4 regions of the Streptomyces sp. NPDC059142 genome follow, and region 3 is predicted to be linked to each of the others. Evidence: riboswitches for the same ligand, from Rfam matches in the RefSeq annotation. Region 3 holds a riboswitch; each other region holds the start of a gene.

What was found. A riboswitch is a leader RNA that binds a small molecule or an ion and turns the genes downstream of it on or off. The one in region 3 is predicted to bind cobalamin.
Positions count from the first base shown of each region.
Region 1: it holds a riboswitch for cobalamin, as region 3 does, so the genes downstream of both, ACFXPK_RS18730 (ribonucleoside-diphosphate reductase subunit alpha) here and ACFXPK_RS04315 (hypothetical protein) in region 3, are expected to answer to the same signal.
Region 2: it holds a riboswitch for cobalamin, as region 3 does, so the genes downstream of both, ACFXPK_RS17070 (cobalamin biosynthesis protein) here and ACFXPK_RS04315 (hypothetical protein) in region 3, are expected to answer to the same signal.
Region 4: it holds a riboswitch for cobalamin, as region 3 does, so the genes downstream of both, metE (5-methyltetrahydropteroyltriglutamate--homocysteine S-methyltransferase) here and ACFXPK_RS04315 (hypothetical protein) in region 3, are expected to answer to the same signal.

Region 1 is NZ_JBHZDA010000048.1:2,991-9,912, forward strand. It holds gene ACFXPK_RS18720 (carbon starvation CstA family protein) at 1-1,834, shown strand, start outside; gene ACFXPK_RS18725 (YbdD/YjiX family protein) at 1,909-2,109, shown strand; cobalamin riboswitch at 2,569-2,711, shown strand; gene ACFXPK_RS18730 (ribonucleoside-diphosphate reductase subunit alpha) at 2,857-5,301, shown strand; gene ACFXPK_RS18735 (ribonucleotide-diphosphate reductase subunit beta) at 5,292-6,311, shown strand; gene ACFXPK_RS18740 (SDR family oxidoreductase) at 6,397-6,922, opposite strand, start outside.
Region 2 is NZ_JBHZDA010000041.1:12,989-19,910, reverse strand. It holds gene ACFXPK_RS17085 (class II aldolase/adducin family protein) at 1-362, opposite strand, end outside; gene ACFXPK_RS17080 (anion permease) at 503-1,774, shown strand; gene ACFXPK_RS17075 (hypothetical protein) at 1,787-2,050, shown strand; cobalamin riboswitch at 2,171-2,290, shown strand; gene ACFXPK_RS17070 (cobalamin biosynthesis protein) at 2,327-3,334, shown strand; gene ACFXPK_RS17065 (cobyric acid synthase) at 3,331-4,926, shown strand; gene ACFXPK_RS17060 (putative cobaltochelatase) at 5,027-6,922, shown strand, end outside.
Region 3 is NZ_JBHZDA010000006.1:23,896-30,817, reverse strand. It holds gene folP (dihydropteroate synthase) at 1-785, opposite strand, end outside; gene metF (methylenetetrahydrofolate reductase [NAD(P)H]) at 778-1,689, opposite strand; partial or broken gene ACFXPK_RS04315 (hypothetical protein) at 2,017-2,481, opposite strand; cobalamin riboswitch at 2,646-2,849, opposite strand; gene ACFXPK_RS04310 (hypothetical protein) at 3,272-3,517, opposite strand; gene ACFXPK_RS04305 (DUF1622 domain-containing protein) at 3,514-3,939, opposite strand; gene ACFXPK_RS04300 (tautomerase family protein) at 4,014-4,421, opposite strand; gene ACFXPK_RS04295 (hypothetical protein) at 4,448-4,984, opposite strand; gene ACFXPK_RS04290 (hypothetical protein) at 5,560-5,826, opposite strand; gene ACFXPK_RS04285 (GNAT family N-acetyltransferase) at 6,468-6,689, opposite strand; gene ACFXPK_RS04280 (hypothetical protein) at 6,686-6,808, opposite strand.
Region 4 is NZ_JBHZDA010000077.1:2,951-9,872, reverse strand. It holds gene ACFXPK_RS24250 (pyridoxamine 5'-phosphate oxidase family protein) at 1-368, opposite strand, end outside; gene ACFXPK_RS24245 (EF-hand domain-containing protein) at 605-1,141, shown strand; gene ACFXPK_RS24240 (SAM-dependent methyltransferase) at 1,138-2,040, shown strand; gene ACFXPK_RS24235 (hypothetical protein) at 2,154-2,804, opposite strand; cobalamin riboswitch at 2,981-3,179, shown strand; gene metE (5-methyltetrahydropteroyltriglutamate--homocysteine S-methyltransferase) at 3,341-5,659, shown strand; gene ACFXPK_RS24225 (response regulator) at 5,723-6,379, opposite strand; gene ACFXPK_RS24220 (sensor histidine kinase) at 6,376-6,922, opposite strand, start outside.

The DNA of each region.
Region 1 (6,922 bases), on a different contig from region 3:
GATGGGGTATCTGCCCGGCACGATCTGGATCGTCGCGGGCGTGATCTTCGCCGGCGCCGTCCAGGACATGGTGACGCTGTTCTTCTCCACCCGCCGCGACGGCCGTTCCCTCGGCCAGATCGCCCGGGACGAGATCGGCCCCTTCGGCGGCGCCGCCGCGCTCATCGCCGTCTTCATGATCATGATCATTCTGCTGGCCGTGCTGGCGCTGGTCATCGTCAACGCCCTGGCGCACTCGCCGTGGGGCGTCTTCTCCATCGCCATGACCATCCCGATCGCCCTCTTCATGGGCGTGTACCTGCGGATCCTGCGCCCCGGCCGGGTCACCGAGGTCTCGCTCATCGGGGTGGCGCTGCTGCTGCTCGCCATCGTGGCGGGCGGCTGGGTCGCGGAGTCCTCGCTCGCCGACACCTTCACGCTGGAGGCCGGGACGCTGGTCATCTGGATGATCGCGTACGGCTTCCTCGCCTCCGTGCTCCCGGTGTGGATGCTGCTGGCACCGCGCGACTACCTGTCGACGTTCATGAAGGTCGGCACGATCGTGCTGCTGGCGCTGGGCGTGGCGATCGCGCTGCCGACGATGAAGATGGACGCGGTCACCGAGTTCGCGAGCCGCGGTGACGGACCGGTCTTCGCCGGGTCCATGTTCCCGTTCGTCTTCATCACCATCGCGTGCGGCGCGCTCTCGGGCTTCCACTCCCTGATCTCCTCGGGCACGACGCCGAAGATGGTCCAGAAGGAGACCCAGATCCGGATGATCGGTTACGGCGCGATGCTGACCGAGTCGTTCGTCGCGATCATGGCGCTGATCGCCGCCTGCATCATCGACCCGGGTCTGTACTTCGCGGTCAACTCCCCCGCCGGGGTCATCGGCGGTACGGTCGAGTCCGCCTCGCAGGCGGTCGCGAACCTGGGCTTCACCATCTCGCCCGACCAGCTCGCCCAGGCGGCGAAGGACGTCGAGGAGACGAGTCTGCTCTCGCGGACCGGCGGGGCGCCGACCTTCGCCCTCGGCATGGCGGAGATCTTCTCGTCGGTCGTCGGCGGCACCGCCATGAAGGCGTTCTGGTACCACTTCGCGATCATGTTCGAGGCGCTGTTCATCCTCACCACGGTGGACGCGGGGACGCGTGTCGGCCGCTTCATGCTCCAGGACATGCTCGGCAACGTGTACAAGCCGATGCGCCAGGTGAGCTGGAAGCCCGGCGTCTGGTTCGCCAGCGCGGTCGTGGTCGGCGGCTGGGGCTACTTCCTCTGGGTCGGTGTCCACGACCCGCTGGGCGGCATCAACCAGCTCTTCCCGCTCTTCGGCATCGCCAACCAGCTCCTGGCGGCCGTGGCGCTCGCCGTCTGCACCACGCTGCTGGTCAAGTCCGGCCGTCTGAAGTGGGCCTGGGTGACGGCCGTGCCGCTCGCCTGGGACGCCGCCGTCACCCTCACCGCGAGCTGGCAGAAGATCTTCTCCGGCGACCCGAGGGTGGGCTTCTTCACCCAGCGCGACGTGTACCAGTCGGCCATCGACCGGGGCGAGGTGCTGGCCCCCGCCAAGACCATGGACGACATGCACACCGTCGTCACCAACTCCACGGTGGACGGGGTCCTCTCGGCCATCTTCGCGGTCCTCATCCTGGTGGTCATCGCGGACGCGGGACGGGTCTGCTTCAAGGCGATCCGCGACCCGGAGAGCGCCCGGCTGACGGAGGTCCCGTACACCGAGTCCAGGATCGTCGCCCCCGCCGGCATGATCCCGACCAAGGAGGAGAAGGCCGAGCTGGCCGCCGCCGAGGCCACCAGGGAGCGGGAGACCGTCCCGGCGGGAACGGGCCCGGCGTGACCGGGCTACGGAACGGCCCCCGAACCCCGACCGGAAGCGGGGCCGGAAGTCGCCCGCGCGACACGGCGGAGCGGCTGCGGCACGTGGCGCGGCGGATCCGCTGGTACGTGCGGGAGTTCACCGGCGAGTCGGCGTACGAGCGCTACGTGGCCCACGCGCGGGCCCACGCGGGCGCGGGCGGCCCGGCGGGGGAGATCATGACCCGCCGCGCGTTCGAACGCAGCCGCACGGACGCCCGCGAGGCCGATCCGCGCGAGGGGTTCCGCTGCTGCTGAGCCCTCACCGGGCAGGCTGCCCGCACCGGGCAGCCTGGCCGCACTGCGCGGACCTCGGGCCGCCGGACCTCTCCCACGGGTCCGGCGGCCCGTTCGTCGTCAGCTCAGCGCACCCAGTCCTTGAGCTGCCCGGTCTCCAGCGTGATCCCGACCGGTTCGGAGCCACAGCTCCGGGCGGGACCGCATACGGATACGTGTCAGCCACTGCACGATGCGTCCGTGGTCCCCGTCCGGCACGACCCTGCTCCTGATCTTCCCGTCGATGAGTCCAGCCGGATACTCGTGATGGTGCGGGCCGTTATCGCGGTGGCCTCGTCGAACTCTTCGGGATGGATCTGGGATTCGTAGTCGATGACCGTCATGGGGATACCTCCGCCTTGTCCTCATGACGATAGCGGAGGGGTCCGACAATCACGGGGCGAAGCGACCCACGACACAACATCTGGGGGGTGACGCAGCGCGCGCCCCCCAGATGTATGCTCGACCTCGCTGTCGACGCAGGGGAATCCGGTGTGAATCCGGAACTGTCCCGCAACGGTGTACTGTGGCGCGCTTTGTCGTGCCCGCCAGTCCGAACACCTGCCGGCAGTGCGTCCGGCTCGACCGATCCGGGCGCCCAGACGTCCGGGCCTCGCGGTTGGGCCGGTGGACGCGGCGCGGTGTGCCTCCCCTCAAGGGCAGGGGTGCGTCCGCGTGCGCGGACCCGTGCCTCCTCGTGGCCCAGAGCCGAGCGAGGGAGAGCACCACGTGACCATCGCGCCAGCGGATCCGGTTTCAGTTGTCTCGGCGGCGGTTGCGGAGGCGGGGGCCGGGAACGGAGCGGCGACCGCAGCCGGGCAGTCCGACGCCCCCGGCACCGCGCTGCTGCGGACCCTGACCGAGCTGACCGCCGATCTGCCCGACGCCGACCCGGGCAGGATCGCCGCCGCCGCGCTGCGCGGCCGCAACGCCCGCTCGGACGAGGCCGAGCTGCGCGAGCTGGCCACGGAGGCGGCGGCCGGACAGATCTCCGACGATCCGGCCTACTCCCGTCTCGCCGCCCGGCTGCTCACCCGTACGATCGCCGACGAGGCGGCCTCCCAGGGCGCCGTGTCGTTCTCCGCGTCCGTCGCCGTCGGCCACCGCGAGGGCCTGATCGCGGACCGTACGGCCGCCTTCGTCACCCGCCACGCCGAGCGCCTCGACGCGCTGATCGATCCGGCGGCGGACGACCGCTTCGGCTACTTCGGGCTGCGGACGCTCTACAGCCGCTATCTGCTCCGGCACCCGCTCACCCGCCAGGTGATCGAGACGCCCCAGCACTTCATGCTGCGCGTCGCCGCCGGGCTCGCCGAGGACGAGAGCGCGCACGCGCTCGACGAGGTCGCCGCGCTCTACCGGCTGATGAGCCGGCTGGACTACCTCCCCTCCTCCCCCACCCTCTTCAACTCCGGCACCCGTCACCCGCAGATGTCGTCCTGCTACCTGCTGGACTCGCCGCTGGACGAGCTGGACTCGATCTACGACCGCTACCACCAGGTCGCGCGGCTCTCGAAGCACGCGGGCGGCATCGGCCTGTCGTACTCCCGTATCCGCTCGCGCGGTTCACTGATCCGGGGGACGAACGGCCACTCCAACGGCATCGTCCCGTTCCTGCGGACCCTCGACTCCTCCGTCGCCGCCGTCAACCAGGGCGGCCGGCGCAAGGGCGCCGCCTGTGTCTACCTGGAGACCTGGCACGCGGATCTGGAGGAGTTCCTCGAACTGCGTGACAACACGGGCGAGGAGGCGCGCCGTACCCACAATCTCAATCTGGCGCACTGGATCCCCGACGAGTTCATGCGCCGGGTCGAGGCGGACGGCGAATGGTCGCTGTTCTCGCCCGTGGACGTACCGGACCTGGTCGACCTGTGGGGCGACGCGTTCGACGCCGCGTACCGCAAGGCGGAGGCCGACGGTCTCGCCCGCAGGACGATCAAGGCGCGTGAGCTGTACGGCCGGATGATGCGCACCCTCGCGCAGACCGGCAACGGCTGGATGACCTTCAAGGACGCGTCGAACCGTACGGCGAACCAGACGGCCGAGCCCGGCCACACCGTCCACTCCTCCAACCTCTGCACGGAGATCCTGGAGGTCACGGACGACGGCGAGACGGCCGTCTGCAACCTCGGCTCGGTCAACCTGGGCTCGTTCGTGGACGCGGCCACCGGCGAGATCGACTGGGAGCGGCTGGACGAGACCGTCCGTACCGCCGTCACCTTCCTCGACCGGGTCGTCGACATCAACTTCTACCCGACCGAGCAGGCGGGCCGCTCCAACGCCAAGTGGCGCCCGGTGGGCCTGGGCGCAATGGGGCTCCAGGACGTCTTCTTCAAGAAGCGGCTGCCCTTCGACTCCCCCGAGGCCGCCGCGCTCTCCACCCGGATCGCCGAGCGGATCATGCTCGCCGCCTACGAGGCGTCCTGCGACCTCGCCGAGCGCAGCGGCCCGCTGCCCGCCTGGTCGAAGACGCGCGCCGCGCGCGGGGTGCTCCACCCCGACCACTACGACGTGGAGCTGCACTGGCCCGAGCGCTGGGCTGCGCTGCGCGCCCGGGTCGCCAGGACCGGTATGCGCAACTCCCTTCTCCTGGCCATCGCCCCGACGGCGACCATCGCGTCGATCGCGGGCGTGTACGAGTGCATCGAGCCGCAGGTCTCGAACCTCTTCAAGCGCGAGACGCTCTCCGGGGAGTTCCTCCAGGTCAACTCCTACCTGGTGGAGGAGTTGAAGCGGCTCGGCGTCTGGGACGCGCAGACGCGCGAGGCGCTGCGCGAGTCCAGCGGCTCGGTGGCGGGCTTCACCTGGATCCCGGCCGAGGTGCGCGAGCTGTTCCGTACGGCGTGGGAGATCCCGCAGCGCGGACTGATCGACATGGCGGCGGCGCGTACGCCGTTCCTGGACCAGAGCCAGTCGCTGAACCTCTTCCTGGAGACGCCGACCATCGGGAAGCTCAGCTCGATGTACGCGTACGCCTGGAAGAAGGGGCTGAAGACCACGTACTACCTGCGCTCGCGCCCGGCGACCCGGATCGCGCGCGCGGCCGGCGGGCCCTCGGCGCCGAGCCCCGCGTCCGCTCCCGCCGCCACCCCCATCCCCGTACAGACGACGCCGGCCGACGAGGCGATCGCCTGCTCCCTGGAGAACCCCGAGTCCTGCGAGGCATGCCAGTAATGACCACCGAGAAGAACCTCCTGGACCCGGGCTTCGAGCTGACGCTGCGCCCCATGCGCTACCCGGACTTCTACGAGCGCTACCGCGACGCGATCAAGAACACCTGGACGGTGGAGGAGGTCGACCTCCACTCCGACGTCGCCGACCTCGCCAAGCTGTCCCCCGGCGAGCAGCACATGATCGGCCGGCTGGTCGCGTTCTTCGCGACGGGCGACTCGATCGTCTCCAACAATCTGGTGCTGACGCTCTACAAGCACATCAACTCCCCGGAGGCGCGGCTCTACCTCTCGCGCCAGCTCTTCGAGGAGGCCGTACACGTCCAGTTCTATCTGACGCTGCTGGACACCTATCTCCCCGACCCGGAGGACCGCGCGGCGGCCTTCGACGCGGTCGAGGAGATCCCGTCGATCCGCGAGAAGGCGCAGTTCTGCTTCCGCTGGATGGACTCGGTGGAGAAGATCGAGCGCCTGGAGTCACAGGCGGACCGGCGCCGGTTCCTGCTCAATCTGATCTGCTTCGCGGCGTGCATCGAGGGCCTGTTCTTCTACGGGGCGTTCGCGTACGTCTACTGGTTCCGCTCGCGCGGTCTGCTGCACGGCCTGGCCACGGGCACGAACTGGGTCTTCCGTGACGAGACCATGCACATGAACTTCGCCTTCGAGGTCGTGGACACGGTCCGCAAGGAGGAGCCGGAGCTGTTCGACGACGCGCTGCGGCAGCAGGTCACGGACATGCTGAAGGAAGCGGTGGAGGCGGAGCTCCAGTTCGGCCGCGACCTGTGCGGCGACGGGCTGCCCGGCATGAACACGGAGTCGATGCGCGCGTATCTGGAGTGCGTGGCGGACCAGCGGCTCCAGCGCCTCGGCTTCCCGCCGGTGTACGGGTCGCAGAACCCGTTCGCGTTCATGGAGTTGCAGGGCGTGCAGGAGCTGACGAACTTCTTCGAGCGGCGCCCGTCGGCGTACCAGGTGGCGGTGGAGGGCACGGTCGGCTTCGACGACGACTTCTAGTCGGCGGGCCGGTCCGGACCCGGGGCGGGGCCGGTGCGGAGGAGATCTCTCCCCGCACCGGCCCCGCCGCCGTGTCCCTCCCGGCTCACCAGGGCAGGGGATGGTGGCTCAGATCCTCGTCGGCGGTGACGGCGGTGCCCGTCGGGCCGCCGGGCGGCAGGGTCGCCATCCGGATGGGCAGCAGGGCCCCCTCCGCGGCGGTCAGCGCGCCCGCGTGCCCGTTCTGGTCGGTCGCCACGGACCCCGGGGAGACGGCGTTGACGAGGATCCGCTCGGCGCGCAGCTCGTTGGCGTACGTGACGGTGAGGGCGTTCAGGGCCGCCTTCGAGGAGTTGTAGGCCAGCAACTGCGGGAACGCACGGTTCGACGCGGCCAGGGAGACGGAGCCGAGGTTGCTCGTCAGGTTCACGATGCGCGCGGCGGCGGACCGGCGGAGCAGCGGGAGCATCGCGTTGGTCACCGCCACGACGCCGAACACGTTGATCTCGTAGGTGCCGCGCATCTCGTCGACCGAGGTCCGGCTCGGCTTGTGGATGGGCGTGGCGAGCACCCCGGCGTTGTTGACCAGGATGTCGAGACCGCCGGCCTCGCGGGCGACCGTCTCGGCCGCC
Region 2 (6,922 bases), on a different contig from region 3:
ACCACGGCCGTCGCGGACGTGTCGCGGTATACGGCCAGGTGGAGCGGGAGTTCGCTGGTGGGGGCGAGGGTGCCGAGGACCTGCCGTCCCGCGAGGTCGACCGCGATCGCGTCGCCGGGTGCGAGCCGGTCGTACGGCACTCCGCTCGGGGTGACGAGGACCAGGTCGCCGACCCGGACCGAGACATTGCCCGAGGTGCCGACGACCAGCCCCTCCGAGGCCGTTCTGCGGGCGGTGGCGACCAGCTCCGCCCAGGCCCGTTCCAGATCGTCCCGTCCGGTCGCCGGTTCGCCCGCTCCGGTCGCCGATTCGCTTGGTACGCCGGTCAGTTCGCCGTGTTCGCCGGTCCGCTCATCCGTCATACGCCGATCCTGCCAGGCGCCGCCGGGATCTCCACGGAGTGGGTCACTCCGTAGACCCACCCAGTTCATCTTCCGTTCACCCTGACTCCTTACGTTCACCGAGGCCACCGACGTCGAACGATTGCCTGGGTCCTGGGTCAATGGAACACATCACGCTGCTGCTCGCGATCGTGATCGTGACAGCTCTCGTGTTCGATTTCACGAACGGTTTCCACGACACCGCCAACGCGATGGCGACGACCATCTCGACCGGCGCTCTGAAGCCCAAGGTCGCGGTGGGCATGTCCGCGGTCCTGAATCTCGTCGGCGCGTTCCTGTCCGTGGAGGTCGCCAAGACGATCTCCGGCGGGCTCATCAACGAACAGGGCATCAGAACAGAAGTGATCTTCGCGGCGCTCGTCGGCGCCATCCTGTGGAACCTCTTCACCTGGCTGCTCGGACTCCCGTCCAGCTCCTCCCACGCGCTCTTCGGCGGCCTGATCGGCGCCACCCTGATGTCCGTCGGCGCCTCCGGCGTCAACGGCGGGGTCGTGGTCACCAAGGTCCTGATCCCCGCGCTCGCCGCTCCCGTGGTCGCCGGACTCGCCGCCCTGCTGGCGACGAAGCTGACGTACCGGATCGGTCGCGGTACGGACGACAAGGCCACCGCCAAGGGGTACCGGGCCGGGCAGATCGCCTCCGCCGGGCTCGTCTCCCTCGCCCACGGCACCAACGACGCGCAGAAGACGATGGGCGTCATCACGCTCGCCCTGGTCACCGGCGGCGTCCTGGCCCCCGGCTCCAACCCGCCCCTGTGGGTGATCGTCTCCGCGGGCGTCGCGATCGCCCTCGGCACGTACCTCGGCGGCTGGCGCATCATCCGCACCATGGGCACCGGCCTCACCGACCTCCAGCCGCAGCAGGGCTTCGCCGCCCAGACCAGCGCCGCGACGGTCATCCTGGCCTCCTCGCACCTGGGCTTCTCGCTCTCCACCACGCAGTCCTGCTCCGGCGCCGTGATGGGCGCGGGACTCGGCCGCAAGGGCGGAGTGGTGCGCTGGTCCACCGCGACCCGGATGTTCGTCGCCTGGGGGCTGACGCTGCCGGCCGCGGGACTGGTCGCCGCCGGCGCCGAGTTCCTGACCGGCCAGGGCACCTGGGGCATCACCGTCGTCGCGATCCTGCTGGTCGCCGGCTCCGCCGGGATCTGGCTCGCCTCGCGCCGCCGCCCGGTCGACCACACCAACGTCACCGACGAGCCCGCCACCACCGGCTCCGCCGCCGAGCCGGCCGGGGTGGTCACCACCGCCATGGCGGCCGTCACCCCGCCTCCCCCGGCGGGCGCCCCCGGCCAGGACCTCTCGGCCACCATCCCGGCCCCCGCGGCCACCGCCCCGGACCAGGCCGAACCGGCCCGCCCCGCCACGGTGTAAGGAAACGACCCCATGGACATCGACTGGGCAGCACTCGCCTCCGTCTTCGGCGTCAGCCTCGTGGCGACCGTCGCCCTCGTGGGCCTGTTCACCCTGGGCATCGTGGGCCTCGCCAAGCGCGGCTCCACGGCCGCGCCGGGACCGGCCTCCACCTCGGCCGCCGCCTCCACCCCCGCCACCGGCCCCGCGCCGCTCGCGGCCCGTGCCGGCGCCTACCTGTGCTTCGCGCTCTGCGCCGGGGCCGTCGCGTACGGGATCAGCCTCATCGTGGCCTGAGCCCACGAGCACCACGCCCCAGGAGCCCCGCATCGGCCGACCGGCCCGATGTGGGGCTCCGCACACTGTCCCGTCGCAGGTCAAGGATGAGTTGACGGGTGTTGCGGAGCGTGGTGGACTTCCGGGGCCATTGACGACGGCAGCAGAGGAAGCCGGTGCGAATCCGGCGCGGTCCCGCCACTGTCACTGTGAGCATGCCTCCAGGAGCCAGGAACTCTCGCCGTCGTACTCCGAACGTCGAACCGGGGCGCGGACCCTGAGTGAGGACACTTCGCCATGCCTGGCTGCGGTTGTGCCGCGCGGGGCGGCTCAGCCGCCCCTGCCGCCGAGCGGGTCTTCGCGTACGGCGCCGCCCTCGGCCTGCTGGGCGACCGGCTCTTCGGCGATCCGCGCCGGGGCCATCCGGTGGCCGCCTTCGGACGGGCCGCCGGGGCCGTCGAGCGCGCGCTGTGGCGCGACCACCGCGGCTGGGGCGCGCTGCACACCGTGCTCTGCGCCGGAGGCGCCGCCGGGGCCGCGGCACTGGCCGCCACCGCGGTACGCCGCAGCCCCGCCGCCTCCGTGGCGCTGACCGCCACCGCCACCTGGGCCGTCGTCGGGGGCGCCTCGCTGGGCCGTGAGGCGCGGACCGTGGGCGCCGCGCTGGCCGCCGGGGACCTCGAAGCCGCCCGGCGGCGCCTGCCGCATCTGTGCGGGCGCGACCCGTACGCCCTGGACGAGGCGCAGATCGCCCGCGCCGTCGTGGAGTCCGTCGCCGAGAACACCTCCGACGCCGTCGTGGGCGCCCTGGTGTGGGGCGCGGTCGCCGGGGTGCCGGGGCTCGCCGGGTTCCGGGCCGTGAACACGCTGGACGCGATGGTGGGTCACAAGAGCGAGCGGCACCGCCGGTTCGGCTGGGCCTCGGCCCGGCTCGACGACGTCGCGGGATGGCCGGGGGCCCGGCTCACCGCCGCGCTGGCCGTCGCCGCCGGGCCCGACAGACGCGGCGCGCTGCGGGCCGTACGGCAGGACGCGCACCGCCATCCGAGCCCCAACGCGGGCCCGGTGGAGGCGTCGTTCGCCGGGGCGCTGGGGGTACGGCTCGGCGGGACGCTCGCGTACGGCGGGCGCGTGGAGCACCGCCCCGTCCTGAACGCCGCGGGACGCCCGGTCGGGGTCCAGGACATCGAGCGCGCCGTGCGGCTGGCCCGCCGGGTCAACGTGCTCGCTCTCGCGGTCTGTGTCACGGGCCGTCTCGGGTACGGCGCGGTGCGCGCGGCCCTCACCACCAGGAGGCGCGGATGAGCCGGAACAGCGGGGGCACGGGGCTCGGCGGAGGGCTGCTGATCGCGGGCACGACCTCCGACGCGGGCAAGAGCGTCGTCACGGCGGGGATCTGCCGCTGGCTGGCGCGCCGGGGGGTGAAGGTCGCGCCGTTCAAGGGCCAGAACATGTCGCTGAACTCGTTCGTGACCCGCGAGGGCGCGGAGATCGGGCGCGCCCAGGCCATGCAGGCGCAGGCCGCGCGCGTGGAGCCGACCGCGCTGATGAACCCCGTCCTGCTGAAGCCGGGCAGCGACCGCAGCAGCCAGGTGGTGCTGATGGGCAAGCCGGTCGGCGAGCTGAGCGCCCGCGGATTCTTCGGAGCGCCCGGCGGGCCGGCCCCCGGGAGGACGCTGCACGGCGGCGGCCGGGAGGCGCTGCTCGAACCCGTACTGGCCTGCCTGGCGGAGCTGCGGTCCACGTACGACGCCGTGATCTGCGAGGGCGCCGGCAGCCCCGCCGAGATCAATCTGCGCCGTACCGACATCGTGAACATGGGGATCGCACGGGCCGCGCGGCTGCCGGTGGTCGTGGTCGGGGACATCGACCGGGGCGGGGTCTTCGCCTCCTTCTTCGGGACGACCGCGCTGCTCGGCCCGGAGGACCAGGCGCTGGTGGCCGGGTATCTCGTCAACAAGTTCCGGGGCGATGTCTCGCTGCTGGAGCCGGGGCTCGACATGCTGCGCGGGCTGACCGGGCGGGCGACGCTCGGGGTGCTGCCCTTCCGGCACGGTCTGGGCATCGACGAGGAGGACGGGCTGCGGATCTCGCTGCGCGGTGGCGCCCGCGAGTCGGTGGTGGCTCCCCCGTACGGCGCGGACGTGCTGCGGGTCGCGGTCTGCGCCGTACCGCTGATGTCGAACTTCACCGATGTGGACGCGCTGGCGGCCGAACCCGGGGTCCTGGTGCGGTTCGTGGACCGGCCCGAGGAGCTGGTCGACGCGGACCTGGTGATCGTGCCGGGCACGCGCGGCACGGTGCGGGCGCTGGCGTGGCTGCGGGAGCGGGGCCTGGCCGACGCGCTGGCCCTGCGGGCCGCCGAGGGCCGCCCCGTGCTGGGGATCTGCGGCGGCTACCAGATCCTCGGCGAGCGGATCCACGACGAGGTGGAGTCCCGGGCGGGTGAGGTGGCCGGGCTCGGACTGCTGCCCGTACGGGTCAGGTTCGCGCGGGAGAAGACCCTCGCGCGGCCTTCGGGAGTGGCCCTCGGCGAGCCGGTCGAGGGGTACGAGATCCACCACGGCGTCGCGGACGTGCGCGGCGGGGACGCCTTTGTCACGGACCCGGCGGGGCGGGCGCTGGACGGCTGCCGGGTCGGCGCCGTCCAGGGCACGCACTGGCACGGGGCGCTGGAGAGCGACGCCTTCCGGCGGCGGTTCCTGGCGGAGGTGGCGCGGACGGCGGGCCGGCGGTTCGTCCCCGCGCCGGACACCGGCTTCGGCGCGCTGCGCGAGGAACAGCTCGAACTCCTCGCCGACCTCGTCGAGGAGCACGCGGACACGGCCGCGCTGCTGCGCCTGATCGAGGAGGGCGCCCCGGCCGGACTGCCGTTCATCCCTCCGGGAGCCCCGTGAGCACGGTGGGTCCGAACACGGTGGGTCCGAACACCGTGGGACCGAACACCGTGGGACGCCGTCCGGTCACCGATGAGTCATTCGAAGGAGCGATCAGCCTATGAGCACCCCCTTTCCGTTCACCGCCGTGGTGGGGATGGACGATCTGCGGCTCGGCCTGCTGCTGAACGCGGTCAGTCCGGCGGTCGGCGGCGTTCTCGTACGGGGTGAGAAGGGCACGGCGAAGTCGACGGCGGTACGGGCGCTGGCCGCCCTGCTGCCCGAGGTGCCGGTGGTGACGGGGTGCCGGTTCAGCTGCGACCCGGCGGCGCCGGATCCGCGGTGCCCGGACGGGCCGCACGGGGACACGTCCGGCGCGGCGCGCGCCGCGCGGATGGTCGAGCTGCCGGTGGGCGCGTCGGAGGACCGGCTCGTGGGGGCGCTGGACATCGAGCGGGCCCTGTCGGAGGGCGTGAAGGCGTTCGAGCCGGGGCTGCTCGCGGACGCGCACCGCGGGGTGCTGTACGTGGACGAGGTCAACCTGCTCCACGACCACCTCGTGGACCTGCTGCTGGACGCGGCGGCCATGGGCGCCTCGTACGTCGAGCGCGAGGGCGTCTCCGTACGGCACGCCGCGCGCTTCCTGCTCGTCGGGACGATGAACCCGGAGGAGGGCGAGCTGCGGCCTCAGTTGCTGGACCGCTTCGGGCTGACCGTCGAGGTCGCGGCGTCGCGCGAGCCCGATCAGCGGGTGGAGGTGGTGCGGCGGCGGCTCGCGTACGACGACGACCCGGCCGGGTTCGCGGCGCGCTGGGCCGGCGAGGAGACCGCGCTGCGCGAGCGGATCGCCGCGGCGCGCGCGCTGCTGCCGACCGTGTGCCTCGGGGACACGGCGCTGCGCCAGATAGCCGCGACCTGCGCCGCGTTCGAGGTGGACGGAATGCGCGCGGACATCGTGATGGCGCGGACGGCGACGGCGCTGGCGGCGTGGGCGGGCCGTACGGACGTCACCGCCGACGACGTGCGGCAGGCGGCGCTGCTGGCGCTGCCGCACCGCAGGCGCCGTAACCCCTTCGACGCGCCGGGGCTCGACGAGGAGAAGCTCGACGACACGCTGGAGGAGTTCCGGGGCGACGAGGACCCGGATCCCGACGGGCCCGAGGGCCCCGACGACCCCGACGGGCCGGGCGGCGGGGGCGGACAGCCGCCGCAGGGCGGCCCGGAGACACCCGACACGCCCGCGCAGGACGCTCCCGCGCACGACGACACGCCCGCGCCCCAGGAGTCGGACGCCCCGCAGGAGGCACCGCCCGAGCCCGCGGGCGGGCAGCCGCGCGCCGGGGCCGGTGAGCAGTCCCCCGTACGGTCCGCCGAGCCGTTCCGCACGAAGGTGCTGAGCGTGCCGGGGCTGGGCGAGGGTGCGGCGGGGCGCCGCTCCCGGGCCCGTACCGAGCGGGGCAGGACGACCGGTTCGCGGCGGCCCAGGGGCACGCTGACCAAGCTGCATCTCGCCGCGACCGTACAGGCGGCGGCGCCGCACCAGCGGGCGCGCGGGCGCAGCGGGCCCGGTCTGCTGGTGCGCGGGGACGATCTGCGGCAGGCGACCAAGGAGGGGCGCGAGGGCAATCTGGTGCTCTTCGTGGTCGACGCCTCCGGTTCGATGGCGGCGCGGCGGCGGATGAGCGCCGTGAAGGGCGCGGTGCTGTCGCTGCTGCTCGACGCGTACCAGCGGCGCGACAAGGTCGGTCTGATCACCTTCCGGGGGAAGGACGCGGAGCTGGCGCTGCCCCCGACGTCCTCGGTGGACGCGGCGGCGGCCCGGCTGGAGTCGCTGCCGACGGGCGGGCGGACCCCGCTGGCGGCCGGGCTGCTGAAGGCGCACGACGTGCTGCGGGTGGAGCGGATGCGGGACCCCGCGCGGCGTCCGCTGCTGCTGGTGGTGACGGACGGGCGGGCGACGGGCGGCCAGGACCCGGTGGCGCTGGCGGCGCGCGCGGCGCGGCTGCACGCGGCGGAC
Region 3 (6,922 bases):
ACATCGTGCGTGCGTATGAAGTCCGCGCCGCTACGCGCGGCGTACAGTTCCGCCGCCAGTGTGGCCGGACCGATTCCGGGAAGGCCGCTCCCGGTCAGCGCCCGCAGGAACGACTTGCGGGAAGGGGAGACGAGTACGGGTACGTCGAAGCGGGCCTTGAGCTGTTCGAGACCCGCAAGCGTCCTCAGCGACGGTTCAGGCGTGCTGCCCAGGAAGTGTCCCAGACCGGGGTCGATGACCAGCCTGTCGTGTGCGATGCCGGCCTTCTCCAAGGCGGCCAGACGCTCGTCGAAGAACTCCTCCATCGCTCTGGACACTTCGGCGGGATCGGTTCGCACTCTTGTGGCGGGGCCGAGGCGCTGTACGGAGTGCATGACGACGAGTCGGCACCCGGTGTCGGCGAGCTCCCCGTACTGAGCGGGATCGGCGAAGCCCTGGATGTCGTTGAGATAGGTGGCGCCCCGCGCAGCGGCGAACCGCTGTGTAGCGGACTGGTACGAGTCGACCGATACCGGGATGTCTTCGGTGACCAGCTGATCGATGACGTCGACCAGCCGCCTCATCTCCTCGTCCGCGGGCACCTGCTGGGCTCCCGGATGGCTCGCGGCAGGCCCGAGCTCGATGACGTCGGCCCCTTCCTCGCGCAAGCGGTGCGCGTGAGCCACCGCCGCCCGCGTGCTCAGGAACCTGTTCCCGTCCGAGAACGAATCCGTGGTGATGTTGACGATGCCGACCAGCGAGGGACGGCGGATTCCCACCGGCGAGGTATTCACGTGCTTATCCATGGAGGTCAAGGTTCTGGTAGATCTCCGTTGTCACCGTCGAGAAGTTCATGGTCATGAAGTGCAGTCCGGGAGCCCCTTCGGCGAGCAGTCGGCCGCACATCGCGATGGCGTGGTCGATTCCGAGTGCCCTGACCGCTCTGGGGTCGTTCTGGACCGCGAGCATGGACTCGGCGAGCCGGGCGGGGATGGCGGCGGTGGAGAGGGCGGGAATGCGTTGCAGTGAGCGGATGGTGGTGACCGGCATGATCTCCGGGATGATCGGTGTCTCGCATCCGGCCGCTGCCACCCGGTCACGGAACCGCAGATAGTCATCGACGTCGAAGAACATCTGGGTGATCGCGTAATCGGCTCCGGCCCGGCACTTGTCGATGAAGTGGCTGATGTCGCTGTCCCGGTCGGGGGAGCGGGGATGCATCTCGGGGAAGGCGGCGACGCCGACGCAGAAGTTTCCGGATTCCTTGATCAGGCCGACGAGTTCACTCGCGTACTGAATACCCCGCGGATGTCGTGTCCAGGGACCGAGCGGATCACCGGGCGGGTCTCCGCGCAGGGCAAGGATGTTCCGCACACCTTGGTCGGCGTAATGCCCGAGGATGTTCCGCAGTTCGGCGACGCTGTGGTCCACCGCGGTGAGGTGGGCGACCGGTGTGAGCGTGGTCTCCTGGGCGATCCGCCCCGTGACGTTCACGGTCCGGCCTCGTGTCGAACCACCGGCGCCGTACGTCACCGAGACGAAGGTGGGTGCCAACGCCTCCAGTTTACGGATCGCGGTCCACAATCCGGCTTCGGCCGCCGTGCTGCGCGGTGGCATGAATTCGAATGAGTAGGAGCGACCTCCTCGTGCAAGGAGGTCGCGAATGGACACTGCGCTGTCTCCCCTGGTGCTGGGGATACCGAGAGCCATGGGCTGCTGCTTTCTCTCAAGCCGGGAGCCGGACGTCGAGGCGGGTACACCCACCCCCGGCCGACCGGTACTGCGGTCAGGACGCGGTGAGTTCTTTCCGGACGGTGCGGGCGGCGGCGGCGGCCAGGTTCTCCGTGGAGGCCGTCGCCCGGGGCCGGGCGGACACCTTCAGGCCGCGGTCGGGAACGCACCGCAGACGGCCGCGGGGGTTGATTCCAGTCCGGTCCGCGGAATGTCTACGGCCTCCTCCGTGCTCAGGAGGCGCGGGGAGCGGATGTCGTGCAGGCCCGGACCGGCTTCGCACGGGGAGTCGTGCGCTACCCGTTCGGGGGTGACCCGCTCCTCGTATCCGGGGGTGTCGATCCGGCCGGCTCGCAGATGGGCGTGGGCCATGCGCAGATCGGTGAGGACCTCCGTGTGCACAGGCGCCAGCCGGTCCAGCAGCGTCAGTGGCTCGAAGTCGGCGGGCACACCGGGGGCGGGCTCGGAGAACGCGAGGTACGTGACGGGGCCGGCCAGGACGGAGCGGGCGCTCGGACCGAGGGCGAGGGCTTCCCCGAGCTCGGCGAACTGCTTGGTCGAGTCAGCGGTGACGACCGTGTGGGGCTCCAGTTCGGGCACCAGGAAGTGGTGATGGGCGTCGAACCGCTTGGTGAGCGCGATGTCGGCGTCGGCGGTGACAAAGCCCTTGCGGTGTTCCGCGACGGCCCGGTTCACTTCCCGGTTCGGTCCCCGGCGAGGGCAACCGTACGCAGTGGCCCGTGCTGCCGCGGCTGCGGACTTCGTTGTCACGGAAATCTCCTTCGCGAGATATCTCCCTTGAATCCCGGGACAGGACGCGAGCGCGAAGGAGTGACGAACCGGACGGACCCGACGCCGCACGGCGCAGCGTGATCATCCGTCTGATAGGTACGCCGACCCGCCCACGAGGCCACCGGGATATCCGTGCACGCATGGTTCGCGCACGGGCAACGGGCAGGTCTTCGGACTCGCGAGCACGCCTTCCCGCGGAAGACACCTACTGGCCGTCGCTTCCCAGGCCCGGTACGGCGGACCCAGTGCGTATGACGGCGGTCGTTCCCACTCACCGCTGCGGGGCAGTCCCGGAGTTCCACCGGGTTCCCTCTTACGACGCGTCTGCCTGGCGGGCAGGGCGAACCAGCTGCACCCGCCAGGCTAGAGCGTGGACGACCCCTTGGCCGAACGTGTTCACACTCCGGAACGTGATACGGAACACAGAATCCCGTCCGGTTCACAGGTCATCCCGTATCCACCGGACAGCTTCTCGGCCAAGCACTCCATCCGGCCGGGCAGGAATCTCTGCCCCCAGTTTCCGAGGCTCCCGCTCCTCCCGCACCCTGAGCTGCTCGGGAGCGAACGGCGGCCCTGCCGAGGTGCGCACCGCAGTGGCTCACCGGCCCGGGGAGACGTGGAACCCCCGCTGCACGCCTGCCGCCCCGTGGTGGCCGGCACCGGTGACCCGCGCTGAACGGTCCGTGCGCCTACCCGATCCAGGAGCTCAACGGGTAGTAGGCCGACCTGGGGTCTCCGCCGCGCGAGGCGAAGCGTGTCTGCCGAGCGGTTACCGCTTCGCTTCTGTGCGGAGGCTGGAGTTGACCATCAGCCGGACGCCGATGGTGGCTGCGGCGGTCGCCAGGACCGTCCAGGACGGCTGACCGGCGAGGCGGATCAGGCCGGCCGCTACGAGAAAGTCCGTGAGCACCGCTACGGCGGGCTGTGTCCGGCGCATCCGGGCAGCGGTGCACACGGCGCTGACCAGCCCGAAGGCCGTAACGACGACGGCGGCCTGGGCCAGCAGCACGGTCATGGGGCGGTCTCTGTGACGGTGGTGTCGTTTTTGGAGGTGAACCGCTCGATCTCACGGCGCTCGTGTTCGATCTCGCGGCCCAGGATGTAGTTCAGCACGGTTCTGATGGCCGCGATCGCTGCCAGCTGGCCGATCTCGGTGAACGAGGGCGCGATGGCCGTGCGGAGGATGTCGCCGGCGAGCTGGAACTCAAGTCCCAGGGCCAGGAAACGGCCGAGCGCCAGCCGGATCCGGTTGAAGCCGAAGGCAGCGGCCTCGGGCTTTCCCCGGTTGCGCGACCGGTGGATTCCGTACCGGAGGAACTGCACGAACGCCCAGACCGCGCCCACGAAGATGATCAGCGCGCCGGCGAACTCGACAAGACGTACGGCCAGGTCGACGGCTTCACGCAGGGTGGATTCCGGCAGCAGATCCGCGTACACAGCAGCATTGTCGGCCTGGGAGGGCGCCGTTGCCCGCGCGCCACCCCGGTAGCGCGGCGGTGATCCTGGATGGGTCAGTGTCCGGGGACGGCGAGGTCGCCCTCGACGTACTGGGCGCGGCCGTCGGCGAAGGACCAGTCCTCGGGACCGTTCTCGAAGGAGCTGACGAACAGGTCCTTGCCGTCGACGCCGGCTGCGGCGAGCCGCTGGGCGAGCGTGCGGTACAGGCGCTGTTTGTCCCGGGTGGTGCTGCCGTGCTGGGTGAAGATATGGACGATGACGGCGCCGGAGGTGGTGCGCTCGAAGCCGAGCCCGGCGTCCAGGGCGATGATCTCGGTGGGGTCGTGCTGGGTGATGATCTGGAAGCGGTCCCGCTCGGGGATCTTCAGGACGTCGATGAGGGGCTGCTGGACGGCGTCGGCGATGGCCCGGGTGTTCTCGGTGCTACGGCCGCGGATCATGCCGATCCGTACGAGGGGCATGGCGAATTCCTTCGGATGATGGGTGGTCAGGGCTTGAGGGGGAGCCAGGTGTCGTGGTCGGCGATGCGCAGGACGCTGGTGAGGCCGGCGTCGTCGGAGGCATGCTCGACGGGGCCGCGGCCTTCGGCGAAGTGGGCCCAGCCGGAGGAGCGGGCGGGGATGTTGACGGGACGCCGAGGATCACGGCCGCGGCGGCGCGGACGCTGTCGAGGCTGACCGGGCGTTCGCGGGACGCGGGCGGCGCCGGCGTGCAGGACGGTCGCGTCGATGCACGGGGTACGGAGGGAGGCGGTGCCGCCGCTGAGGTGGACGGTGGGCGGCCCGTCTCCGGCGAGGGTGAAGCCGACGACCTGGCAGTCGACCTCGCCGTCCGGGTCGCGTTCGTGCTCCTCGGGGCCATGGACGGCGGGCACGGCGGTGACGGACGGTTCGCTGCCGTCGGGGCGGGTGAGAGTGCGGGTGTCGCCGGCGGCCAGGCCCTTGACAGGGGCGCGCCGCGCCGGGTCAGCGGCTGGCGAGCTCTGAGAAGATCTCCACCAGTTCGGGCCGGTCGAGCGGGACATGGGGTGCGGCCACGTCCTGGAGCGCGGTCCTCACCACGGCCCGTCTTCGCCACCAGCAGCAGGACCGAGGCCGACACGACGGGTGGGACGGCCGGCTCACGCAGATCCAGGTGCGCCCCCGGTTGACCAGCAACCCGCGTCGTACGCCGCGCGCGGCCAAAGGGTCCGATCTGGCGCACGCGAGGAGGTCATCGTCGTGGGCGCGTCAGGCCTTGTCGATCCCTTGTAAGGCTTCGGTGCTGACGAGGCGATGGGAGACGGCACCGCTTTCGTCACCAGCCGGAAACACGTTGCGTGCGGCCGGGACCTGGCACCCTCAACCCGAGATGCTCCAGGAACCTTAGAGGATCTCGGATAGTGCGGTCGCGATCCAAAATACTCCAACCAAGATTCCACCTGCCCCCACAAGGCGGAGGGTGTTAACTGTGGCCATGCCTGTGTATGTGAATCTGGAGAAGAAGTCAAAGCTTCGACTTGTGAAATTCCGGAAGTCGCCCAAAAGGCAGACTCCGAAACATATGACGCAGATACCGACGATGATTGGAAACAACGGGAAATCTCTCTGTAGCGTGGCTTCAGCGGCTACTGAGCCATTTACCGCTCCGAGCGTAGTTCATGCCGGAGCTCACTTCGAATCCTGCCTCGTGGATGTCGCCCCACTCGCTGTCGTCGCGGATCGCGGCGTCGTAGCGGAAGGGGGCGACGGCATAGCCGGACGTGCCCGTGTAGTACGCGGCGGACGGGGCCGCGTGCGGCGTTGCCGGGTTGGCTGCCACCGCAACTCCGGTTCCCGCGACCGCGGGTACGGAAAGCACCGCGACGGTCCTGATGCGACTGTGCATGTTGTGCATCATTCACTCGTTTTCTCGGGTGGGAAAACTTTCCCCCCCTTTACGGCGCTCGAAGAACATATGGAACAGATCCTGGAGACACTTACCGCCCTAACGGGAGCGCGGCGTGTAGGATGGCGACCGCGCACGCGCCGAAATATCTCCGTACGCGCCGGGGTGAATATGTGATTCCTTTTATGGAATAAGTCGGAATCCTTCCTGTGTGGATTTCGGAAGAATTCGACATGGGCTGCACTTCCGTCAAGTGTGGGCCGGCCCTCCGGGTACCCCTCGCGCCGATAGGACGGCTGCGCCCCTTTCCTCGTCCTCCCGCCCTACGCCTGGGTCCCTGCCGCAACGCCGCGGTGGTGGCGCGGGTCCGTGGATGCGGGCGATCCGGCGACGGTCACGGCGCTGCGGAGACCGGGCCGCAGCGGGACGTTCCGCGTCGGGCCCTCAGTGACGGGGCGGCCCCGAAGCCTCGCGCAGACCGCCCGGATTCCCGTCGCTGTCCACCGCATCGTCCTCGCCGAGGGCCCACGACCGCCGCTGCATCCGCACCGTCGCCACTGATCTTGCCCAGCAACATCCCGGCCCTTCGGCGTCAGCGGGCTCGACGCCGCCACCTCTACGAAGCCACGCTACGGACAAACTCAGTGAGAGGTGCCCACCGTAGGGATGAGGAGCGACGGCCCGGCGAACTTCACGGCCGGCGCGTCCATCACGATTGCGTCGCACGCCTGGCCGAGCCAGTACCCGGCCTGGCGGATCGCCCCGACGCGCTGGAAGCCGGCCTTCTCGTACGCGCGAACCGCGCCCGCGTTCGGCGCGAGGACCTTCAGTCGGACCATGTGCAGGTTCGTCACGTTCGTCACGTGGAAGGCGTGGTCGAGGGTGAGCCGGGTCTCGGCGGTGCGCAGGCCCCGGCCGGCTCGTCGCCGGTGAGGTCGTAGACGGTGAAGCGGATGTTTCCGCCCCACAGTTGGTCGGCCATGCCCTCGGTGCAAGCCTCCGGAGACTCGGGGGCCTGACGTACGTATCCGACCAGGCGTGCGGGGTCCTGCTCCCAGTGCCAGTACGTTTCGACGAGGTCGGCGCGGTAGGGGCC
Region 4 (6,922 bases), on a different contig from region 3:
ATCTCGATCGCCACCCGCTCCGGGTTGACGCGCGGCGGCTTGTAGCGCCGGGTGTAGAGCCGCTCGGCCTCGGCGACCGCCTCGGGGTCGCGGTTGACCACGGCGGTGCCTTCGAGCGTGGCCCAGCGGGCTCCGTCGACCTGGCTGACCGCGACGGGCGCGCCGGGGCCCGCCGCGAGGACGTTCCTGGCCTTCGCCGTACCGCCGCCGGTGATGACCCGGGCGAGCCCGGTCCGCGAGTCGTAGGTCACCCCGACGGGCACCAGATGCGGGGTGCCGTCGGGGCGGCGGGTGGCGAGCAGGCAGACATGCCGCTCCTCCCAGAACGCGAGAAAGGCCGGATCCGCAAGCAGGGCGCGTGATGCCATGGTGGAAAGTCTCTCGCTCTCGTTCTCGGGCACGGTCGATGCTACGTGCGGACGGGCGGGCGAACGGAACGCCCCGCTTTCCAGAACGGCGGCCTTTCATGCGCCGGCCCCCGCATTGCGCTCGTTCGTGTGCACGTGACGGGCTTTCCTCACCACCGCGCCCGCGGCGCCCGGATAGTGAGGGACAAGCGGCCCGCAACCGGAGACCGGAAGGCCGGAGAGCAGAGGAGAGCGCCATGCGTACCGTCGAGGCGACCCACCGTGTCCAGCTCGTCTTCTCACTGTTCGACGCCGACGGGAACGGCTACCTGGAGGCCGCCGACTTCGAGCTGATGGGGAGCCGGGTGGTCGCGGCGGTGCCCACGGCCGCCGACGCCCGAAAACGCGCGCTGCTCGACGCCTTCCAGCGGTACTGGACCACACTCGTCACCGAGTTGGACGCCAACGGCGACGGGCGGGTCAGCCAGGAGGAGTTCACCGCCTGCGTCCTGGCGCCGGAGCGGTTCGCGCCGACGGTCGACGCGTTCGCCGAGGCGTTCGCCGGTCTCGGCTCCCTGGAGGAGGACGGTCTGGTCACCCGTCCCGTCTTCGGCGGCCTGATGCGGGGCGTCGGCTTCCAGCAGCCGAACATCGACGCACTGTTCGACGCCCTGAACCCCACGGACGACGACCGTGTCGCGGTGGACATCTGGGCGGAGGCCATCAGGGACTTCTACCGCCCGGAGAAGGCCGGCATCGCCGGGGACCACCTCACCGCGGGCCTGTTCGGGTGACCACCACCGATACGGCGCCGGAGCTGGATCCGGGGGTGGCGGGCGGCGTGGGCAGGACCGCGCTCATGGTGGCCGCCGCCCGCGCCATCGAGACCCACCGCCCGGACGCCCTGGCGCGGGACGAGTTCGCGGAGCGCTTCGTCCGGGCGGCGCCCGCCTCGGCCGGCTGGCCGGTCCGCCCCGAGCAGGTCCCGAGCGGGGACGCGGACCCGCTCTGGGGCCGCCTCGGCCGGTACTTCGCCCTGCGCACCCGGGTCCTGGACGACCATCTGCTCCGTACGGCGCAGACGGGCGTGCGCCAGGTGGTGCTGCTGGGCGCGGGGCTGGACTCACGGGCGTTCCGGCTCGGCTGGCCGCCCGGCTGTGTGGTCCACGAGCTCGACACCGCCGGGATGCTCGCCTTCAAACAGGCCGTGCTCGACGGGTCGGGGGCCGTCCCCGCGGCCGAGCGCAGACCGCTCGCGGCCGATCTCCGCTTCGACTGGGGCGACGCGCTGGTCGGCGCTGGTTTCGACCCGGGCGCGCCGACCGCCTGGCTCGTCGAGGGGCTGCTGCTCTACCTCCCGGCGGCGGCCGAGCGGAACATCCTCGCGACGGTGGACCGGCTGAGCGCGCCCGGGAGCACACTGGCGTACGAGATCAAGAACCTGGAGGGCGCGGACGTACGCGCCAGTCCGGTCTACACGACGACGAAGGCGCGGATCGACATCGATCTGCCGGCCCTCTTCGACCCGGATCCGCGCCCCGCGTCCGCCGCCGACCTCGCCCGGCGGGGGTGGACGGTCTCGGAGCGCTCGCCGTTCGACTTCACCCGCCTCCACGGGCGCGGCCCGCTCCCCGAGCCGACCGACGCGCTGGCGGCCAACCGCTGGATCTTCGCGGAGGCGCCCACCGGGTGAGGCCGGCGCCGCAGGCCGGCGCCGCAGGCCGTCGCCGCACGCCGTCGCCGCAGGCCGTCGCCGCACGCCGTCGCCGCAGGCCGGCGCCGCAGGTCGGCGAGGGGGCGCGGCGCTCACAGCTCCTTGTCCGGGGGCGGATCCGCGGCGTCCCCCGCGGCGGCGCGGGCTCGCACCCGGGCGGGGTACCAGCGGGTGAAGCGCAGGGCCACGACGATCGCCGCGATCTGGACGATCCACCCGGTCCAGATGTTGTCCGGGTCGTGCTGCACCAGATCGGCGTAGCCGCCCGCGACCGCCGCCACGAGGAACGCCGCACCCCACACGCCGGTGATCAGGTAGTTGGTCCGCAGGAAGACCGGCGAGCCCCAGTGCGCGCGGGGCACCTGCTCCCGCGCGTACGGAAGGGTGAAGGGCGAGCGCAGGGCCATGGAGCCGAAGGCGATGACCACCAGCGCGAGATTGGCGATCTCCCCCGCGTAGGTCTCCAGCCAGCGCAGCGCCCCAGGGGTGGCGAGCGCCCCGACGACGGCGAGCACCCCGAAGAAGGCCACGTCACAGACTTCCAGGAGCTTCCACGAGCCGTGCGGACGCCAGATCCGCCCGGCGAGCACCACGGCCACCGCGCAGGCGAGCGAGAGCCCGACCCCCAGCTCGAAGCGGCCGGGCCCCACCACCACCGCGAAGATGATCCACGGCAGCAGCCCGAGAACCGGACTGTCGAGAAGCCGGGCGGTCTCCCGCCCCGGCCCGCCACCGGTCGTCACACCCGCGCACGCTCCCTCCCGTGTCCGTTCCTCCGGCATCACGGTCGGTTCCAGGATGCTGCGAGACGCCCCACCCCGCGACACGACCCCGTGATCTCCGTGATCCATGTCACGTTCCGGAATGTGAACACATTCGGCCAGAGGGTTGTCCACGCTCTAGCCTGGCGGGTGCAGCTGGTTCGCCCTGCCCGCCAGGCAGACGCGTCGTAAGAGGGAACCCGGTGGGAATCCGGGACTGCCCCGCAGCGGTGAGCGGGAACGACCGCCGTCATACGCACTGGATCCGGACGGATCCGGGAAGCGACGGCCAGTAGGAGTCTGCCTCGGCAGACGTGCCCGCGAGTCCGAAGACCTGCCCGTTGCCCGTACGCGACCGATCGCGTGCGGATATCCCGGTGACCTCGTGGGCGGGTCGGCGTGCATACCGGACGGACGAGCGCGCCCGAGGCGCCGCGTCGACCGTCGGGTCCGTCACCCTTTCGCGCCCGCGTCCCGTCCCCGGGATGTTCAGGAGTCATCTCGCGAAGGAGATTTCCGTGACGACAGAGTCCGCAGCCGCGGCAGCACGGGCCACCGTGTACGGCTACCCCCGCCAGGGCCCGAACCGGGAACTGAAGAAGGCCGTCGAGGGGTACTGGAAGGGCCGTGTCACCGCCGACGCCCTCCGGCAGACGGCGGCCGGTCTGCGCCGGGACAACTGGCGGCAGATGGTGGACGCCGGTGTCGACGAGGTGCCCACCGGCGACTTCTCCTACTACGACCACGTCCTGGACACCAGCGTCATGGTCGGCGCCGTACCCGAGCGGCACCGTGCGGCCGTCGCGGCCGACGCGCTCGGCGGCTACTTCGCGATGGCGCGCGGCACCGAGGACGTGGCGCCGCTGGAGATGACCAAGTGGTTCGACACCAACTACCACTACCTCGTCCCCGAACTCGGCCCCGACACCGTCTTCACCGCCGACTCCACCCGGCAGGTCGCCGAGCTGACGGAGGCGCTGGCGCTCGGGCACACCGCCCGCCCGGTCCTGGTCGGCCCCGTCACCTATCTCCTGCTCTCCAAGCCCGCCCCCGGTGCGCCCGCCGACTTCGAGCCGCTGACGCTGCTGGACCGGCTGCTGCCGGTGTACGCGGAGGTCCTCGCCGATCTGCGCGCGGCCGGCGCCGGGTGGGTGCAGCTCGACGAGCCCGCGCTGGTCCAGGACCGTACGCGCGCCGAGCTGGACGCCGCAGCCCGCGCCTACCGCGTCCTCGGCGGCCTCATCGACCGGCCGAAGGCGCTGGTGGCCTCGTACTTCGACCGGCTCGGCGACGCGCTGCCCGTCCTCGCGAAGGCGCCCGTCGAGGGGCTGGCGCTGGACTTCACCGACGCCGCCGCGGCCAACCTGGACGATCTCGCCGCCGCCGGCGGGCTCCCCGGCAAGCGGCTCGTCGCGGGCGTCGTCAACGGCCGCAACATCTGGATCAACGACTACGAGAAGTCCCTCGCGACCCTCGCCACCCTCCTCGGTCTCGCCGCCCGGGTCGATGTGGCCGCGTCCTGCTCCCTCCTGCACGTCCCGCTCGACACCGCGGCCGAGGCGGACATCGACCCGCAGGTGCTGCGCTGGCTCGCCTTCGCCCGGCAGAAGACCGCCGAGATCGTCACCCTCGCGAAGGGGCTGGCCCACGGCACCGGCGCCATCACCGCCGAACTGGCGGCCAACCGGGCCGACCTCGCCTCCCGTACGGACTCCGCCCTCACCCACGACCCGGCCGTACGGGCCAGGACCGCCGCCGTCACCGACGCCGACGGCCGCCGCTCCCAGCCGTACCCCGAGCGGGCCGCGGCCCAGCGTGCCCACCTGGGACTGCCGCTGCTGCCGACGACCACCATCGGCTCGTTCCCGCAGACCGGCGAACTGCGTACGGCCCGCGCCGACCTGCGGGCCGGCCGGATCGGCACCGCCGGGTACGAGGAGCGCATCAGGGCCGAGATCCAGGAGGTCGTCGCCTTCCAGGAGAAGACCGGGATCGACGTGCTGGTCCACGGCGAGCCCGAGCGCAACGACATGGTGCAGTACTTCGCCGAGCAGCTCACCGGCTACCTCGCCACGCAGCACGGCTGGGTGCAGTCCTACGGCACCCGTTACGTCCGCCCGCCGGTGCTGGCCGGGGACATCTCCCGCCCCGCGCCCATGACGGTGCGCTGGACGACGTACGCCCAGTCCCTCACCGCACGCCCGGTCAAGGGCATGCTCACCGGCCCCGTCACCATGCTCGCCTGGTCCTTCGTCCGCGACGACCAGCCGCTCGGCGACACCGCCCGCCAGGTCGCCCTCGCCCTGCGCGACGAGGTGAACGACCTGGAGGCCGCCGGGACCTCGGTCGTGCAGGTCGACGAACCCGCCCTGCGCGAGACCCTGCCCCTGCGCGCCGCCGACCGCGCCGCGTACCTGGAGTGGGCGACCGAGTCCTTCCGCCTCACCACCGGCGGCGTACGCCCGGACACCCAGATCCACACGCACATGTGCTACGCCGAGTTCGGCGACATCGTCCAGGCCATCGACGACCTCGACGCCGATGTCATCAGCCTGGAGGCCGCCCGCTCCCACATGCAGGTCGCCCGCGAACTCGCCGCCCACGGCTACCCGCGCGAGGCCGGTCCCGGCGTGTACGACATCCACTCCCCGCGCGTACCGAGCGCGCGGGAGGCCGCCGACCTGCTGCGGACCGGCCTCAAGGCCATCCCGGCCGAGCGGCTGTGGGTCAACCCGGACTGCGGCCTGAAGACCCGCGGCTGGCCCGAGACCCGTGCCTCCCTGGAGAACCTGGTCACCGCCGCCCGTACCGTCCGGGGTGAACTGCCCACGTCCTGACGGGGAGACGCGCGGGGCCGGGGCGCCGTGTCAGGCGCCCCGGCCCCGTTCTCCGTCGGCCGCTCACCGCCGCCCGTCGACCAGACCGGACTCCCAGGCCCAGGCGGCGATCTCCACCCGGTTGCGGGCGGGCAGTTTGCTCTGCACATTGCCCAGATGGGTCTTCACCGTGCCCAGGGAGATGGAGAGTTCGGCGGCGATCTCCGCGTTGGTCAGCCCCCTGGCCACCAGCCGCACCAGCCCCTTCTCCCGTTCCGAGAGCGCGCTGTCCGGCTCCCGGGGCGCGGGCCCCGCGCCGGTGAGGTGGCGCAGCAGCCGTACGGTGACAGCCGGGCTCACCAGCGCCTCGCCGGAGGCCGCCGCCCTGATGGCCTCGACCAGCAGGGCGGGCCCGGAGTCCTTGATCAGGAAGCCGGAGGCGCCTTCGGTCAGGGCGCGCCGGACGTACTCGTCGTCGTCGAACGTCGTGACCACGACGACCTTCGGCGGGTCCACGGTGCCGGGGCGGGTCAGCCTGCGCAGCGCCTCCAGCCCGTCCATACGGGGCATGCGGATGTCCATCAGCACCACGTCGGGGCGGTGGCGCCCGGCGAGTTCCAGCGCGTGCACCCCGTCCACGGCCTCCCCGACGACGTCGATGTCGTCCTCCGCGGCGAGGATCATCGCGAACCCGGCCCGGACCATCGCCTGGTCGTCGGCGATCAGCACCCGGATCGTCATGAGGCCACCGCCCCGGCCGTGACCACCGGGAGCGCCGCCTCGACCGCCCAGCCGCCGCCCGTCACCGGGCCCGCCCGGAGGCTTCCGCCGATCAGGCCCACCCGCTCGGACAGGCCCTTCAGCCCGAAGCCGCCGTGCGGGAGGGGGCGCGGCTGCCCGTCGTCGCCGACCCGTACGGTGACCCGGTCGCCCGTACGGTCCACGCGCACCCGCACCTCGGTGCAGCCGTGGGCGTGTTTCCGTACGTTGGTGAGGGCCTCCATCACCACCCGGTGCACGGTCGTGGTCACCTCCACCGGCAGGTCGTCGAAGCTCCCCTCCAGGTCGAGCCGGCCCCGGGCGCCGCCGACGGCCGAGAACTCCTCGACCAGCGACCGCACTTCACCGATGCCCGCGAGCGGGGTCAGGGCCACTTCCCCGTCGGCGTCGCGCAGCATCCCCACCATGTGCCGCATGGAGGTCAGCGCCTCCGAACCCGCCTGCTCGATCCGCTGGAGCGCGGGCGGCACCAGTTCGGGCCGCCGGTCCGCCATCGCCTGGGCC